DNA from 2 places in the Actinocorallia lasiicapitis genome. Region 1 is predicted to be linked to the other one. Evidence: predicted binding sites of a transcription regulator. Region 1 holds the regulator's gene; the other holds the start of a gene.

The links. The regulator LexA, encoded in region 1, represses DNA repair genes until DNA is damaged. The targets are predictions, from matches to a motif close to TCGAACANNTGTTCGA.
Region 2: the regulator LexA is predicted to act here: its motif matches at 3,185-3,200, upstream of ACYVE7_RS18650 (SAV_6107 family HEPN domain-containing protein).

The regions. Positions count from the first base shown of each region.
Region 1 is NZ_BAAGZI010000038.1:507-11,926, reverse strand. Features, by position in the region: gene ACYVE7_RS07300 (glycosyltransferase family 2 protein) at 1-302, shown strand, start outside; gene ACYVE7_RS07295 (glycosyltransferase family 2 protein) at 299-1,741, shown strand; gene ACYVE7_RS07290 (PQQ-dependent sugar dehydrogenase) at 1,738-5,832, shown strand; gene lexA (transcriptional repressor LexA) at 5,903-6,577, opposite strand; gene ACYVE7_RS07280 (LysM peptidoglycan-binding domain-containing protein) at 6,764-7,051, shown strand; gene nrdR (transcriptional regulator NrdR) at 7,221-7,679, shown strand; gene ACYVE7_RS07270 (vitamin B12-dependent ribonucleotide reductase) at 7,807-10,623, shown strand; gene ACYVE7_RS07265 (hypothetical protein) at 10,693-11,420, opposite strand, start outside.
Region 2 is NZ_BAAGZI010000161.1:5,339-11,988, reverse strand. Features, by position in the region: partial or broken gene ACYVE7_RS18675 (type 1 glutamine amidotransferase family protein) at 1-146, opposite strand, end outside; gene ACYVE7_RS18670 (cysteine hydrolase family protein) at 171-695, opposite strand; gene ACYVE7_RS18665 (YidB family protein) at 799-1,152, opposite strand; gene ACYVE7_RS18660 (MTH938/NDUFAF3 family protein) at 1,307-1,669, shown strand; gene ACYVE7_RS18655 (methylenetetrahydrofolate reductase) at 1,753-2,526, shown strand; gene ACYVE7_RS18650 (SAV_6107 family HEPN domain-containing protein) at 2,549-2,995, opposite strand; gene ACYVE7_RS18645 (YbaK/EbsC family protein) at 3,404-3,868, shown strand; gene ACYVE7_RS18640 (ArsC/Spx/MgsR family protein) at 3,895-4,257, shown strand; gene ACYVE7_RS18635 (Fic family protein) at 4,285-5,043, shown strand; gene ACYVE7_RS18630 (hypothetical protein) at 5,108-5,449, shown strand; gene ACYVE7_RS18625 (hypothetical protein) at 5,467-5,772, opposite strand; gene ACYVE7_RS18620 (hypothetical protein) at 5,864-6,355, opposite strand; gene ACYVE7_RS18615 (DUF397 domain-containing protein) at 6,372-6,563, opposite strand; gene ACYVE7_RS18610 (helix-turn-helix domain-containing protein) at 6,560-6,650, opposite strand, start outside.

The DNA of each region.
Region 1 (11,420 bases):
GGTGGCTGCGCGAGAACTACGACGGCGGCCTGGTGCTCTGGGAGAACTTCGGCAACGAGGTCGCGGTGTTCCAGTCCCGAGTGCCGACCAGCGACATCGTCTACGAGGCGTCCTACCAGGTCTGGGAGAAGTCGCTGGCCGACCCGCTGGCCCATCACATCCGCTGGATCTACGTGCGGACCAAGCCGGGCGCGCAGGACACGGTCTGCCTGTCGCTGTGCGGCGGCGAGAAGCTCCGGCTCGACTACGACCTCGTGTTCTCCGACCCCTACCAGCAGATCTACCGCGAGAAGGACAAATGAAGATCGAGGAGATCCCGGACGACCTGAGCGCCCGGCGCCTGCTCAGCGGCGGCCAGGCCGTCTTCGGCGGGGCCTTGCTGGTCCTGCTCTGCGGCTGGATCGGCTGGCGTCTGTCGGCCGGCGACGTGGAAGCGCTCAAGACCCTCGGGCAGGGGTTCGTCGCCTTCGTGACCATCGTGTACGTGCTCGTCATCGGGTTCAAGCTGGCGATGGTGACGCGTGCCTGGGGCGCTCCGGTGCTGCGGTTCTTCGAGGAGGAGGTACGAGCGATCCCCGAGCACGCGCTGCCCGTCTACACCATCCTCGTGCCGCTCTACCGCGAGGCCGAGGTGATGCACCATCTGATCGGCCGGCTGTCGCGGATGGACTACCCGGCGGACAAGATGCAGGTGCTGCTGCTCGTCGAGGAGGACGACGACGAGACCAGGAACGCGCTGCCCGACCTGCCGCCGCAGTTCGAGGTCGTGGTGATCCCGCCGTCGCAGCCGCGGACCAAGCCCAAGGCCTGCAACGTTGGCCTGACGGTCGCCCGCGGCGAGTTCTGCGTGATCTACGACGCGGAGGACCGGCCCGACCCCGACCAGCTGCGCAAGGCCGTCCTGGCGTTCCGGCGGCTGCCGGACCGGGTGGTGTGCGTCCAGGCCGAGCTGCAGTATTTCAACCCCTGGACCAACTGGCTGACGCGGTGCTTCGCCGCCGAGTACGCCACGAACTTCAGCCTGTCGCTGCGCGGTCTCGACCGCTACCGGATGCCGATCCCGCTCGGCGGCACCAGCAACCACTTCCGCACCGACGCCCTCCGCCAGCTCGGCGCGTGGGACCCGTTCAACGTCACCGAGGACGCCGACCTCGGGATCCGGATCGCCCGCCGTGGCTGGGACGTCCGGATGATGGTCTCGGTGACCGAGGAGGAGGCCAACAGCCGCCTCGGCAACTGGATCCGGCAGCGCAGCCGCTGGATCAAGGGGTACATCCAGACCTGGCTCGTGCACACGCGCCATCCGTGGCGGCTCTACCGCGAGCTGGGGCTGCGCCGGTTCATCGCCTTCCATCTGACCTTCGGGTTCTCGATCTTCACCGTGCTGGTGAACCCGATCTTCTGGGCGATGGCTCTGCTGTACCTGACCACGGGCACCCAGTACGTCGAGGTGCTGTTCCCCACCGCGACGCTCTACGCCGGCGTGACCACGATGATCATCGGCAACTTCATGATGATGTACTGCATGATGACCGGCTGCATGGAGCGTGGCCTGCACCGGGCCGTCCGCGCCATGCTGACCATCCCTCTCTACTGGGGGCTGATGAGCGTCGCCGCCTACAAGGCGGTCATCCAGCTGATCCGGCCGAGCAAGCGGCACTTCTGGGAACTCACCGAGCACGGTCTCGTCGACCACGAACCCGAACCCCTCCCCGCGAGAGACCCGGTCCCCGCTCCATGAGACGTCTGTTTTCCTTTCTGCTGCCGATCCTGCTCACCCTGACGACGGTCGTCGTCCTGGCGCGGCCCGCAGGGGCCGCGCCCCCCGCCGAGTTCGACAAGGCGACCGTCGCCACCGGGCTCGACACCCCGACGGACTTCCGGTTCACCCCTGACGGCCGGATCCTGATCGCCGAGCAGCACGGCGCCATCAGGCTCTACAAGAACGGGGCGCTCCAGACCGCGCCGATGGTCACGCTGAGCACCTGGGCGGCCGACGAGCGCGGTCTGCTCGGGTTGGAGATCGACCCGGCGTTCGCGACCAACGGCTACGTCTACGCCGCCTACACGCACGCCGACAACTACGACCGGCTCAGCCGGTTCACCGTCACCGGCGACACGATCAGCGCCGCCTCCGAGCTGGTACTGCTCAAGTCCGACCAGGTCGCGCAGGTCTTCCACCACGGCGGCGAGGTGCGGTTCGGGCCCGACGGCAAGCTCTACTGGGGCCTCGGGATGAACCTTTACAACCCGAACTCCCAGAACCTCAACTCGATCCACGGCAAGATCCTGCGGATCAACCCCGACGGTACGGTCCCCGCGGACAACCCCTTCGTGGGCACTCCGGGGGCGAAGCCGGCCATCTGGGCCTACGGGCTGCGCAACCCGTTCCGGTTCGACATCGTGCCGGACGGGCCGAACGCCGGGAAGATCCTGGCCGGGGACGTCGGCGGGTCGAACTACGAGGAGCTGGATCTCGTCACCAAGGGCGGCAACTACGGGTGGGCCGAGGCCGAAGGGCCCTGCGCGGGCTGCGGATTCATCGATCCCGTCTTCGCCTACCCGCACACCGCGCCGCCGGCGAACGCCGGATCCATCACCAGCGTCGCGGTCTATACGGGAACCACTTTCCCGAGCGAATTCCAGCAACATGTCGTGTTCTACGCCGACTACACGCTCGGGTTCATTAAATACCTGGAAATGGATCATGAATACTCGAGCGTGATCGAGGAACACGATTTCGATCTCGACGCCGGGACCCCGGTGAAGCTGGCCGTCGGGCCCGACGGCAACCTCTACCAGCTGAACATCTTCCCCGGCGAGCTGTTCAAGATCTCGCTGTCCGGCGGGAACCGCGCGCCGGTCGCGAACGCCGCCGCGACCCCGTCCGACGGGCTCGCGCCGCTGGCCGTCGCCTTCTCCTCGGCCGGCTCCGCCGACCCGGACGGCACCCCGCTGACCTACCTCTGGGACTTCAAGGACGGCTCCACCTCCACCGAGCCGAACCCGTCGCACACCTTCACCGCGACCGGCTCGTTCCCCGTCACCCTGACGGTCAGCGACGGCGCCAAGACCGGGACGGCGACGGTGCCCGTCACGGTCGGCAACCGAAGACCGACCGGAACGATCACCTCACCGGTCGACGAGGCCAAGTACAACGCCGGCGACGTCATCTCCTACTCGGCCACCGGCACCGACCCCGAGGACGGCACCCTCCCGGCGAGCGCCTACTCCTGGTCAGTGATCTTCCACCACGCCGACCACATCCATCCGTTCCTCGGCCCGGTCAACGGCGTCAAGAACGGCACCTTCACGATCCCGCGGAACGCCGACAACCTGGACACCACCTGGTACGAGATCAAGCTGACCGTCACCGACGCGGGCGGCCTCACCCACACCTCCTCGGTCGACGTGAAGCCGAACCTCGTCACGCTGACCTTCAACGCCACCCCGGCGGGCGCGAAGTACACGATCGACGGCATTCCCTTCACCGGCGCCCACACCGAGCAGGCCGTCGTCGGCGTGGACCGGGTGCTCGGCGCGCCGTCCCAGACGATCGGCGGCACGCCGTACGTGTTCGGCTCGTGGAGCGACGGCGGCACGGCCACCCACACCGTCCGCACCCCGGCCGCCGACACCGCCTACACGGTCGCCTACACCGAGGTCACCCAGCCGCCCGCGCCCTGGACCAGCACCGACATCGGCGCGCGCACCCAACAGGGCTCGACCTCCTACAACGCCGGCACCTTCACCGTCACCGGCCACGGCAACGACATCTGGGGCGACACCGACGAGTTCCGCTTCGTCCACCAGCCGCTCAACGGCGATGGATCGATCATCGCCAGGCTGACGTCGCAGACGAACACCGCCGGCTGGGCCAAGGCCGGCATCATGATCAAGGAGACGGCCACTGAGGGCGCCAAGTACGCCGCGGTCGCCGCCACGCCGGCCCACGGCATGCACTTCCAGTTCAACTTCACCGGGGACTCGGGCGAGAACGCCTACACCTTCCCCAACGGCTGGATGAAGCTGACCCGCACCGGCAACCTGTTCACCGCCTACAAGTCGCCGGACGGGGTCGCCTGGACCCCCATCGGCACCACGACCCTGTCCATGGCGGCCAACGTCAAGGTCGGGCTGTTCGTGTCGGCGCACGAGCTGAACCTGCCCGACACGGCCACCTTCGACAACGTGTCCGTGGTCGGCGATGGGTCGGCCGGCGCGCCGCCCTCGCCCTGGCAGCGGGTCGACCTCGGAGGGGCCGTCCCCGCGGGCTCGGCCACCTACACCAACGGCTCGTTCACCGTGAAGGGCGCGGGCAGCGACATCTGGGGCACCGCCGATCAGGCGTCCTATCTGTGGCAGCCTCTCGCAGGCGACGGCACGATCACCACTCGGGTGGCGTCGCAGACCAACACCTCCGACTGGGCCAAGGCCGGTGTCATGGTGAAGGCGGGGACCGCGACCGGAGCGCCGTACGCGGCGCTGATGACCACGCCGGGCCACGGCCAGGCGCTCCAGTGGAACTTCAACCAGTCCACCGGCGCGGGAACGGCCACCGGGCCCGTCTGGCTGAGGCTCGTGCGGCGCGACACCACCGTCACGGCCTTCACCTCGCCCGACGGGACGGCCTGGACCCAGCGGGGCACCGCGACCGTCGCGCTCGGCACCTCGGCCACCGTGGGGCTGTTCGTCTGCTCCCACAACGGCGGGACGCTCGGCACCGGGGTCTTCGACCAGGTCAGCGTCACCACCGACACCCAGTGGGTGCAGGAGGACATCGGCGGGCCCGCCCTCGCCGGCGACTCCTCGGTGAGCGGCTCCCTGATCACCGCCACCGGCTCGGGCGGCGACGTGTGGAACGACGTCGACCAGGCCAGATACGTGCACCAGTCGCTGTCCGGCGACGGCACCGTGGTCGCGCATCTCACCGGGCAGACCGGCGGCGACCCAGAATGGGCCAAGGCCGGGATCGTGATCAAGAGCGCGGCCACCTCGCTGTCGCCGTACGTCACCCTGTCCAGATCCACCGGCCACGGCGTCCACCTCCAGGCCAACAACGGGCTGTTCGACGCGGCGGGCAGCACAACGCCCACCGCGGACGTCTGGCTGAAGCTCGTCAGGGCGGGGGACACCTTCACCGGCTGGGAGTCGCCCGACGGCGTCACCTGGACCAGGGTCGGCTCGGTGACCAGGACCCTGGCCGCGGGGGCCAGAGCGGGCGTGTTCGTCACCTCGCACGACAACGGCAGCCTCTCCACGGCCACCTTCACCGACGTCAGCGTGGCTCCACGGCCCGCCAGCGGCCTGCCCGCCGGGTGGGCGCACCAGGACGTCGGCCCGGTCGGCCTGGCCGGCAACGCCTATCTGGACGGCCGCACCTACGTCGTCACCGGCGGCGGAGCGGACATCTGGGGCACCGCCGACCAGTTCCACTACGCCTACCGGTCGCTGCCGGGCGACGGCAGCATCGTGGCCAGGATCGTCACCCAGGAGAACACCTCGCCCTGGGGCAAGGCCGGCGTCATGATCAAGCAGTCGACGACGGCGGGCTCGGCGTACGCCGCGCTGATGCTCACCCCGGAGAACGGGCTCAACCTGCAGACGGGCTTCAACACGAACGTGGGCGGGGGAGCGGCCACAGCCCCCGTCTGGGTGCGGCTGACCCGGTCGGGCTCCGTGGTGTCGGCCTACCGGTCGGCTGACGGGGAGACCTGGACCCTCGTCGGCACGGCCACCGTCACGGGCGCCGCGACCATCGGGTTGTTCTCCTGCGCCCACGACAACGGCAAGACCTCCACCACCACGTTCGACGGGGTGGTGGTCAGCTAGCCGGGAAACGCCCGGGCCCCCGCGATCGGTGATCGCGGGGGCCCGGCTACGTTCCGCCGCTGGGTGTCGCTCAGATCTTGCGCAGCACCGCGACGACCTTGCCCAGCACGCTGGAGGAGTCGCCGGGGATGGGCTCGTAGGCCGAGTTCTGCGGGATCAGCCAGACATGGCCGTCCTTGCGCTTGAAGGTCTTGACCGTGGCCTCGCCGTCGATCATCGCGGCGACGATGTCGCCGTTGTCGGCGTCGGGCTGCTGCCGGACCACGACCCAGTCGCCGTCGGCGATGGCGGCCTCGATCATCGAGTCGCCCTGGACCTTCAGCAGGTAGTGCTCGCCCTCGCCGACCAGCTGCTTGGGCAGGGTGAAGATGTCCTCGACCGACTCCTCGGCGAGGATCGGGCCGCCCGCGGCGATCCGGCCGACCAGCGGCACGAACGCGGGGGTCGGGCCCTCGCTGTACTCGTCGTCCGTGACCACGGGACGGGCGCCGCCGGGGCCGCGCACCTCCACGGCGCGCGGACGGTTCGCGTCGCGCCGGAGGTAGCCCTTGCGCTGCAGCGTGCGCAGCTGGTGCGAAACGCTGGACGTGCTGGTCAGCCCGACGGCCTCGCCGATCTCCCGCATCGACGGCGGGTAACCCCGCCGCTGGACGGAGTCCCGGATCACCTCGAGCACCATCCGCTGGCGCTGGGTGAGACCGCTCTCGTCCAGGGGTCCGTCGGGCGTCTCCGAGACCTTGCTCATGGCGCCTTCGCCTCCTGTCTCGTTGTGTACAGCGATTGGGGTGGTGTCTCGTGCACACAGAACGTTATCGCCTCGGCGACCAATGATCAAACAATTGTTCGAGATTGGTGCTGGCGTTTTACGGCTCCCATGCGCTAGAACATCGTACATCTGTTCTATCGAATAGCTATTCGAAGAGGTGGCGTGATGGGGGAGCGGCAGCCGGTCAGGCTCACCCGGCGGGGGCGGGTCGTCGTGGTGGGGTTCGCGGTGTTCGTCGTGCTCGGGCTCGGTGCGGGCGGACGGGTGGCGTTCGCCGGCGGCGGCGAGGGCCGTTCGGGGACCGTCGTGGTCGAGCCCGGTGACACGCTGTGGAGCATCGCGTCGAGCGCCGAGCCCCATGCGGATCCGCGGCTGGTGATCGAGCGGATCATCAAGCTCAACGGACTGCCCGGGGTGATCATCGAGCCTGGTCAGGAGCTGATTCTGCCCTGAGAATCCCGCGACACGCCGGACGGCCCCGGTGTGACAAGGCTCTATTGCGGGGAAGGCCGGTTCGGCTTGCGTAGCGGGTGGCGGAGCTCTAGGTTTAGACCACAACATCTAGTAGTTACAGAGATGTAGTTCGCCACAGGTTGTGTTGTCGGAAGGCAGGAGAAGGAAGATGCACTGTCCGTTCTGCCGCAACACCGACAGCCGGGTCATCGACAGCCGCTCGACCGAGGACGGGGCCGCCATCCGGCGCCGCCGCTCGTGCCCGGAGTGCGGCAAACGATTCACCACTCAGGAGAGCGTGCTCCAGATGGTGGCCAAGCGCAGCGGGGTCACCGAGCCGTTCCTCCGGGAGAAGATCATCGCCGGGGTGCGCAGGGCCTGTCAGGGCCGCCCGGCCGACGAGGATGCGCTGGCCCTGCTGGGCCAGAAGGTCGAGGAGGCCATCCGGGCGACCGGAGCCGCCGAGATCCAGTCCCACGAGATCGGACTGGCGATCCTGGGACCTTTGCAGGAGCTGGACGAAGTCGCCTACCTGCGATTCGCCTCCGTCTACCGGGGGTTCGAGTCGCTCGAGGACTTCGAGAAGGAGATCGACGCCCTGCGGAGGGTGGCGTCCGAGCCGGAATGAGGAAGCCGGCGCGAACGCTGTAACCGACACGAGCAACCAAGAACCGAAACGCCCCGAACGTGTGGTCGCCCGGCCACGCGGTCGTCCGGGCGTTATCAGCCATGTGTTGAGAGCTGGGGGAAGAACTATGACGGAGACGGTCAGCGGGCCGGCTCGGGGCAAGGCGCGCCGCAAGGGTCTGAAGATGCAGCGGATCTTCACCAAGCCCGGCGTGCACCCCTATGACGAGATCAGCTGGGAGCGTCGTGACGTCGTCATGACCAACTGGCGCGACGGGTCCGTCAACTTCGAGCAGCGGGGCGTCGAGTTCCCCGCCTTCTGGTCGGTCAACGCCGCCAACATCGTCACCACCAAGTACTTCCGCGGCGCCGTCGGCACCGCGCAGCGCGAGGTCTCGCTCAAGCAGCTCATCGACCGCGTCGTCGACGTCTACACCCGCACCGGGGTGGAGCAGGGCTACTTCGCCTCCGACGAGGACGCCGAGATCTTCGAGCACGAACTGAAGTACGCGCTCGCCCACCAGGTGTTCAGCTTCAACTCGCCGGTCTGGTTCAACGTCGGCACGAAGTCGCCGCAGCAGGTCAGCGCCTGCTTCATCCTCTCCGTGGACGACCAGATGGAGTCGATCCTGGAGTGGTACAAGGAAGAGGGCGTGATCTTCAAGGGCGGCTCGGGCTCGGGGGTCAACCTCTCGCGCATCCGCTCGTCCAAGGAACTGCTGTCCTCCGGCGGCACCGCCAGCGGCCCCGTCTCGTTCATGCGCGGCGCCGACGCCTCCGCCGGAACCATCAAGTCGGGCGGCGCGACCCGCCGCGCGGCCAAGATGGTCGTCCTGGACGTCGACCACCCCGACATCGCCGAGTTCATCCAGACCAAGGCGCGGGAAGAGGACAAGATCCGCGCCCTGCGCGACGCCGGCTTCGACATGGACCTGGGCGGCAAGGACATCGTGTCCGTGCAGTACCAGAACGCCAACAACTCGGTCCGGGTCTCGGACGAGTTCATGCACGCCGTCGAGGTCGACGGCGAGTTCGGGCTGCGCGGCCGCCTCAACGGCGAGATCATCGAGACCGTCCGCGCCAAGGACCTGTTCCGGTTGATGGCACAGGCCGCTTGGGAGTGCGCCGACCCCGGCATCCAGTACGACGACACGATCAACGACTGGCACACCTCGCCGGAGTCGGGCCGGATCACCGCGTCCAACCCCTGCTCGGAGTACCTGCACCTGGACAACTCCTCGTGCAACCTCGCCTCGATCAACCTGCTGAAGTTCCTGAAGGCCGACGACACCTTCGACATCGAGCCGTTCCGCAAGCTGGTCGAGCTGATCATCACCGCGATGGACATCTCGATCACCTTCGCCGACTTCCCGACCGAGAAGATCACCGAGACCACCCGGGCCTTCCGCCAGCTCGGCATCGGCTACGCCAACCTCGGCGCGCTGCTCATGGCCACCGGCCACGCCTACGACTCCGAAGGCGGCCGCGCCATCGCCGCGGCGATCACCTCGCTGATGACCGGTACCGCCTACCGCCGCTCCGCTGAGCTGGCCGGGGCCGTCGGCGTCTACGACGGGTACGCCCGCAACGCCGAAAGCCACAAGCGCGTCATGCGCAAGCACGCCGCCGCCAACGACGAGATCCGCGCGCTCGACGGGATGGACCGGGCGATTCTCGCCGAGGCCACCCGCGAGTGGGAGGCGTGCCTCAAGCTCGGCGAGAAGAACGGCTACCGCAACGCGCAGGCGTCGCTGCTCGCGCCGACCGGCACCATCGGCCTGATGATGGACTGCGACACCACCGGCATCGAGCCCGACCTGGCGCTGAAGAAGTTCAAGAAGCTCGTCGGCGGCGGCTCCATGGAGATCGTCAACCACACGGTGCCGCGTGCGCTGCGCAACCTCGGCTACCAGGGCGAGCAGGTCGAGGCGATCGTCGAGTACATCGCCGAGCACGGCCACGTCGTCGACGCGCCCGGCCTCAAGCGCGAGCACTACGAGGTGTTCGACTGCGCGATGGGCGAGCGGTCGATCAGCCCGATGGGCCACGTGCGGATGATGGCGGCGGCCCAGCCGTTCCTGTCCGGCGCGATCTCCAAGACGGTCAACATGCCGGAGACCGCCACCATCGAGGACATCGAGAAGGTGTACTTCGAGGGCTGGAAGATGGGGCTGAAGGCCCTGGCGATCTACCGGGACAACTGCAAGGTCGGCCAGCCGCTGTCGGTGGCCAAGAAGAAGGAGGAGCCGGCCGCGGTGGCCGCTCCCGTCGTCGCCGCCGCTCCGGCGGAGGTGCGCCCGGTCCGCAAGCGGCTGCCGAAGAAGCGGTCGGCGACAGTCACCCGGTTCTCCGTCGCGGGCGCCGAGGGCTACATGACGGCCTCGACGTACGAGAACGACGAGCTCGGCGAGGTGTTCCTCAAGCTCGGCAAGCAGGGCTCCACCCTGGCCGGTGTGATGGACGCCTTCTCCATGGCGATCTCGATCAGCCTCCAGTACGGGGTTCCGCTGGAGACGTGGGTCGACAAGTTCACCAACATGCGGTTCGAGCCGGCCGGGATGACCGACGACCCGGACATCCGGATGGCCAGCTCGATGATGGACTACATCTTCCGCCGGCTGGCGCTCGACCACCTGCCGTATGAGTCCCGCGCCGAGCTCGGCATCTTCTCCGCCGAGGAGCGGGCCCTCCAGGCGGAGGGCGGCGACCCCGCCACCCTCCACGCCGGGGTCGACGAGGAGATCGAGGCGCTCGCCCAGTCCGCCCCGATCTCCCTGAAGCCGCTCCCCGTCGTCCCGGTCCCCGCGGCCCGTGTCGACGCCACGGAGTCCCACGGACGTCGCACCGCCGACGCCCCGCTCTGCATGACCTGCGGAACCAACATGCGTCCCGCCGGCTCCTGCTACGTCTGCGAGGGCTGCGGCTCCACCAGCGGCTGCAGCTAGCCGTCACCGCTTCACCCGTGAGGGGGATCCGAGTTCGCTCGGGTCCCCCTCACGCGTTTCCGGGCGAGGTCAGGGGCGCGGGTCGGGAGGTGGGAGACGCGGCGGCGGGAGGGGGAAGGCGGGTTTGAAGGTCGGGGGCGGGGTGGCCGGGGCGGGATGGGCGGAGAGGTAGAGGGTGCGGAGTTCGGCGGCGGTGCAGGGGTGCAGGCCGGTGGAGGTGACACGCCAGGCGCGGAGCGCCGGCTTGGTGGGGTGGTGGGTGTGGAGGAGGACCAGGGACGGCTCCCCGAGGACGTGGGCGGCGCCCAGGAGATCGCAGAAGGCGTCCGGGGCCGGGCGGAGGAAGGTCAGGAGCGGGGACGGGGTGGGGGAGAGAGTCGCCACGGCGTGGGCGCGCAGAGCGCCCAGCGTGACGGTGAGGGTGTGGGTGCCGGGGCCCGCGCCCGTCAGGAGGGCGGGGAGGGTGGCGGCGGCGAACTCGTCGGAACGGGTGCGCATCCAGGCCAGTTCCGCTTCGTTGGCGGACTCCTCGGCGAGGAGCTCGTCGACGGACTGGAGGGTGCGTTCGTCGTCGAGGAGCAGGGTGAGGGCGTGCAGGACGGTGGGCAGCGGCTCGCCCCGGTAGATCAGGGGCGGGAGGAGCCGCGGTTCGGCCGCGAACGCGGCGCGGGAATCGGGTGCGTCGGGAGGCCACTCCAGCTCGGTGCAGAAACGCAGGTAGGCGGGGACGTCGAGCGGGTAGAGGCAGACCTCCGCGGCGGTCCGGCCCAGGGCGTTCAGCGTTAACGCCAGGGCGT
Region 2 (6,650 bases), on a different contig from region 1:
CCCTGCGCCGACGGAACCTCCTCCTGCTCGGCGAGGTAGTCGAGGGTGTAGCCGAGGCCGAACCCGGCGGCCGTGCCGAACACCTGGGCGGGGCCGGCCAGGTCCAGCAGCTCGACGCCGGGAAAGAGCAGGAAGAGAATCCTCAAAGCGCAGCAATCTTCATGATTCGGTCAGGATAGCGCCCGCTCGATCGTGGCGATCTCGGCGAACCTGTCGCGCAGCACGGCCTCGGTCCGCTCGATGATCTGCGCGGTGGTCAGCCCGGGGAGCGGGTGGGTCGCGGTGGCCTCCGAGACGAACAGCACCTGGAACCCCAGGTCGGAGGCGACTCGGGCGGTCGTCTCGCAGCACTGCTCGGTGCGGATGCCGGAGATCGTCACCTCCCGGACGCCCCGCGCCGTGAGGAGCTGGTGCAGGTTCGTGGTGGTGAACGCGTTGTGGGACGACTTGACGACGACCGGCTCGCCTTCGGCGGCCTCCAGGCCGTCGATCAGCCGGACGTGCCCGCCGTCGCGGTGGAACGGGCTGCCGGGGTCGTCCTCGGCGTGCAGCACCCAGACGACCAGGTCGCCGCGCTCTCTGGCGCCGTCGACCAGCGCGTTCACCTTCTCGACGATCTTCGGCTCGGAGGTCTGCGGCCACAGGTCGAGCTGGCGGAACGATTCCTGGACGTCGATCACGATATGTGCTCTCATGCCTCGATCGTGCCCGTCCCCTGGCCGCGGGGACAGGCACGTTCGGGCCTGGCGGCGGAACGATCCGGTCAGCGGGACCGGAGCGCGGCGGTTCGGCGGCGGCTCACTTGAAGAGGCCGGACAGCACCTTGCCGAGGTCGTCGGCCTTGCCGTCCGGGGTGGCCTTGTCGACGACGTCGGGCAGGGTCTGGGCGAGGTCGCTGGCGGCCTGGCGCGGCGACATGCCCGCCTCCTGCGCGACCTTGCCGAGCTGCTCCTCGCCGAGCGCGCTCTCGACCTGCTGCGCGGTGATCGGCTCGTTCTCGCCCTTGCCGATCCACGAGTTGACCTGGTTCTGCAGCCCGCTGCCGCCGAGTTTGGACAGCAGGTCCTGCACACTGCCGTTCGCGACGACCGACTTCATCATCTGCTGGACCTTGGGATCGTTGGCATAGCCGAGAATCTTCTGGATGTCCATGACACGACCCTAGAGACAAAACCCCCAAACCACCCTAAACCCCACCCCTCCCAACAGCCTGGATTGGCCCTCGGATGGCCCGCGACGCCATCTCCCCGCTCGTTGCGCAGCCTGCCGCTCCCGGAGAGCCGGACTTCACTTAGGCTCGGCGACCATGGACTCGCCTGAAATCACCCATCTGTCCTGGGGGCGCCTGGAGGCCGCGGGCCTTCCACCCGCTAAGGACCTCGTCCTCTACCCGGGCGGCGGCCACTCTTGGGACTGGGCCGTGCACGGCACCCGCCATTCCCCCGGCATCACACCAGCCGAGGTCCAGGCGCTCCTTGACCTGGGCGCTGAAACGGTCGTCCTGTCCAAGGGCATGGACGAGGTCCTCCAGACCATGCCCGAGACCTTCGCCCTGCTCGAAGACGCCGAAGTCCCCTTCCATCACCTCGAGACGCGTGCCGCGGTCGCCCTCTACAACTCGCTCATCGCGACCACCCGCGTCGGCGGCCTCTTTCACTCCACCTGCTGACCCACCCCACCTCTCGCGGACGGCGCTGATTGGCCCTCGGATTGGCCCGTGGGGTGGGCTTCGGCGCTCGTTAGCGTGGGTGGATGTCCTTTGAGATCATTTGTGAGATCGAGCCGCCTACCCGTCCCGATCTGAAGCGGGTGCGGCAGCAGATCGGTGTGCTCAGTGGGGTCGCCGGGTCGTTTCTGATTCCTGACAACCACATCGGGCGGGCGACGGTGTCGAGTGTCGCGGTGGCGCACGAGGTGCAGGCGATGGGGGCGCGGGGGATCGCCTGCCTGAACTCGCGCGACCGCAATCTGCTCGGCTTCCGGCGGGATCTGCTGACGGCCGCCGCGTACGGCGTGGAGCGGTTCCTGTTCGTGTACGGCGACAAGCCGACTTCGGGGAACAGGACCGGCGATCTGAACGTCCGGACGATGCTGGAGGAGGCGCGTGCGGCCACCGAGGATCCGGCGTTCGCGGGCGTCGCGCCGTTCCGGCTGGGGGTCGCCTCAGGTCTGCGGCCGCTGCCGTCGTTCAAGCAGTCCGCCGACTTCGTGTTCGCGCAGGTCGGCTACGACCTGGACGCCCTGCTGCGCTGGCGTGACTCGCTCACCACGCCCGCCAAGGTCTACGCGGGGGTCATGGTTCTGGCGAGCCCCGCGATGGCCGCGAACCTGGCCGCCGCGATCCCCGACATCACCATCCCCGCCTGCCTCGTTGACGCGGTCGCCGCCGATCCGGACGCCGGGGTCCACGCCGCGCACGCCCAGGTGCTGGCGCTCCGCGACTCTGGCGCCTTCGACGGCGTCCACCTCATCCCCGTCAGCCGCTACCGCCGCCTCGCCGCCCTCCTCGAACCCGACTTCGGCTAGGGCTCCAGGGCGGGCGGGGCGGTCAACCCGTCAGAGGGAGGGACTGCTGGGTGGAGATGCCGAGGGTGTCCTCGACGAGGGCGATGAAGATGCCCACGTCGTGGAGGAGGTCGTCGGCCTCGGAGGGGGTGACGGCGTTGGGGAGGCCGGCTTCGGCGGCGGCGCGCTTGTCGGCTCCGGCGGCGAAGAAGGCGGCCCACTCCGAGAGCAGGGGTTCGGCGGCGGTGAGCCGGGCCCAAGCCGTCAGCGGCTTGCCTCGGCGCGGAGTCTGCCGGGCGGATTCGCGGACGGCCAGGACGGCGGCGGCCGCGCGGAGCGCCGCGACATGGGCGGTGGCGTAACGGACCCCGGGGTGGGTGGAGTCGGTGGCGTCGGCGAGGAGCTGACGGGAGACGCGCAGCGCGCTCTGTGCCGTCGGGGCGGCGCGCCTGGTGGGAGTGGGGGTGGGGGGCATGGGGTGCACGGTCATAGCTGGCCTCCTTATGGCCAAGCGGGGCCGGCTGGCTCCACCTGGGACGAACCTCGCGTTCGCTCCCGGGGTGACCGACCCGGGCAAAGGGCTTCCCCTCCCCCTGCCCGGGCCGGAGCGAGTTGGCGGATTGCGCTGCCTCCAGCTCGCCTTTGTGCCCGAGATGCGGGCCGCGAGTCCCGCACCATGTCGAACACCGGTTCGACATGTCCCCAGTAAACCTGACGCCACTTCATTCGTCAACGTGTTCGATCGACGTGTCGCAGCCCCAGCTCAACCGGGTACTACGAGTAGAACAAACGGGTCTGACAAAACCGCGTCGGGAAGGTACGGGCGGCTGTCCGGACAGCGATCGGGGTGGTCGAAAACCCCTCCCTCGTGGCGATCTCGGCGCGCTAGGGTCGGTTCATGCATGTGAACGCCGAGGCCGTCGCCGTGGTGCTGGCCGAGCTCGGAGCGTCCGGGAAGATCGTGGAGCTGCCGGATTCGGCGCGGACCGCGCAGGAGGCCGCCGACCAGCTCGGCTGCCCGGTCGGGGCGATCGCCAACAGCCTCGTCTTCGCCGCCGACGGGGTTCCTCTGCTGGTCCTGACGAGCGGCGCCCACCGCGTCGACACCCAGCTCGTCGCGGCGATCGTCGGGGCGAGCGAGGTCAAGCGGGCCACTCCGGAGTTCGTCCGTGAGGCCACGGGCCAGCCGATCGGCGGGGTCGCGCCGCTCGGCCATCCGGCTCCGCTGCGGACCCTGGTCGATGTGTGGCTCGCCCGCCATGACGTCGTGTGGGCGGCGGCCGGCCACCCCCACACTGTTTTCCCGACCAGCTATGACGAGCTGCTGCGGCTCACCGAGGGGACCGCCGCCGAGGTCGGCTGACGGTGCCGCTCGCTAGAGTCGGCGGTATGGAGATCTGGCACAACCCGCGGTGCTCGAAGTCGCGCACCGCCAAGACCGCTCTGGACGAGGCGGGCGTCGCCTACACCGAACGCCGCTACCTGGAGGACGCTCCGACCGCCGCGGAGATCGAGGCCGTCCTGGTCAAGCTGGGCGTGGAGCCGTGGGACATCACCCGGATGGCCGAGCCCGCCGCCAAGGAGCTCGACCTGAAGAACGCGCCCCGCGACCGGGCCGCGTGGATCGCGGTGCTCGCCGCGCATCCCTCGCTCCTCCAACGCCCGATCGTCATCACCGACGACGGCCGCGCCTACATCGCCCGCGACGAGGAATCCCTCACCGAAGCCCTCACCAGCGATCAAGCCGGGTAGCGCACCGCACCTACGTTGAGGGGACGCGTGGACAGTCCACTGGGGTTCGGGTGGGATCAGGCGAACATCGCTGAGACGTTGCGCGCGATAGGCACGCATTCCGTGGAACGGGTCGCTTGGTGGTATCGGCGGTCGATGCCGGAGTTCGTCTGGGACGCCGCGCAGTTGGAGGGCAATCCGTTCACCTATCCCGAAGTGCAGACCCTCATGGACGGCGTGACGGTCGGCGGCCGCAAGGTCAGCGACGAGCGGCAGGTCCTGGCGCTCGCGGACTCCTTCCGAGAGCTCCTCGAACTCGTCACGGGCGACAGGTTCTCGCTGGACAAGCCCGTATCCGATCGCCTGCACGCGAGCACCACGCGGGACAAGTCACCCGAATCGGGTGCTTTCCGCGGTGAGGGGGCCGTTCTCCTGACGCCGGGTGTGAGTTCGGGCGAGCGCGGTCGCTACCTGCCGCCGCCGACCGAGCCGGGCGGCGGGAATCTACAGGCACTGCACGCGGAGGGCGTCGGGTGGTTGCTGGAAGAGATCGATGACGTCGCGGAGCGAGCGATCGCCTATTTTCTGTTCGCCGCGCTCAGCCAGTTCTATTTCGACGGCAACAAGCGCACTGGCCGGTCGATGATGAACGGCCATCTGATGGCTCATGGGATCGACGCCATCAGTGTTCCCGCAGGTCGGCGTCAGGAGTTCAACACGCTCATGGCCGACTTCTACCTGAGCCGTGACGCGACGCCGATGTTCGCGTTCCTGCTCTCCTGCCACCCCGAATTCGCCGGGTACTGAGCGGTGACGACGGCGGGGCGTCGCCTTGATGGTGACGGCAGGCCGGTCGACAGCTTGGGGCGTCATGGTGGAGTACGGGCCGGCCGCGTCGCGGGCGCGCAGGGAACGCGTCACCGTGCAATGGGTCGTACAGTCGCTGACTCGGCTCTACGGGGCGGGTCTGCTCGACCTCGGTGAAGGAACGGGGTTCCGCAGCGGCCGTGCCTTCGTGCAGACGCGCCAATTCTGGTTGCATCGGCAGAGCGAGCACGATGCCGCCGCGCGGCGGGCGAGCCACGATGGAGTCGTGTTCGGGCTGGTGGTACGCGCCTTGCTCCGGGCCTACGGCGAAGGCGAGATCGATCTGGTCGTCGTGGCGAGGGATCGCCGGGGGGCGGCGGATGCACGGCGAGTTCGACCCAGGTGATCTCGGAACGGGGAGGGTCATCGGTCGTTCTGGTGGACTTTGTCGGCGGCGGGCTGGGCGGCCACCCAGGCGAGGACCTTGGTTTTGGGGCCCTCGTAGCGGGTGATGCCTGTTGTCGCTCCGGTGGTGTCGGGGGTGGGGAAGTCGTCGACCCAGGTTGCCTCCCAGGTCGCGGTGTCGGGGTCGTCCGCTAGTTCGGCGACGCCGTACCAGATGGTGCCGTGGGCGGGGCGCGGCGTCCCGTGGATTTGGTCGGGGACGCCCTCTCCGGTGATGGCCGGGTCGTCATCGGGGAGGTAGCGGCGTGGCATACGGGCGTCCATGCTGCGATTTTCCCTGGCTGGGGGGGGCGCGAGCGGGGCGGGCTCGCCGATCGATGGGCTTGGCTTGAGCCCTCTTCGTTCGCGCGGGGGTTCAGTTGGCCCTGTCGACGGGGGTTCCGGCCCTGCGGAGGGCAGCGGCGAACTCTACGGGTTGGGACGTGCCGATGGTGTAGGTGGTGCCTGAGGTGGTTTCCAGGCGGATGGCGGGGCCTGGGCGGAGAATGAGGGCGCGGCGTTTGCCGGGTTTGATGCGGTAGCCGTAGCCGCCGAACTCCAGGGGGCGGGCCGTGGTGCGGACGGCGCGGGCCACGGAGGTGAGGGGGATCGTCTTCTTCCAGAAAGGGACGATCGCGATCCGTACGGCGGTGCGGCGCACGGACACGGAGCCGTAGGTGAACAACGTCGCCGCCAGCGAACCGACGCTCACCACGGTGGCCAGCGCCTTGCTGAGGCCGGGTGCGTCCTCGGTGAACACGCCCCACAGCACCGGCACCAGGACCGCGAGCAGCAGGACGGAGAGGAGCGCGGTCAGCCAGACCGGCGGCCGCGTCCGCTCCCGGAAGAGTTCCGGACCGTCCGTCACAGCACTTCCCTCTTCCCTACCGGACGGCCTCGGCCAGCGCCGCGAAAGCGGTCCGCCGCAACGCCAGCATCCCGACCGCCGGGTTCTTCGAATCCCGCACGAGCACCCGCCCCGACGATCCCGCCACCTCAACGCAGTCCGCGCCGCCTTGCGCGCTGTAGCTGCTCTTTCGCCAGCGGACCGCGATGGACTCGGGCTCTCGGGTCATGAAAATGCCTCCCTCGCGCAACTGATCATCTGCAGCGAGGTTTCGCGACGCGCTGCTTCACACATGACTTGATCGAACAGCATCTTG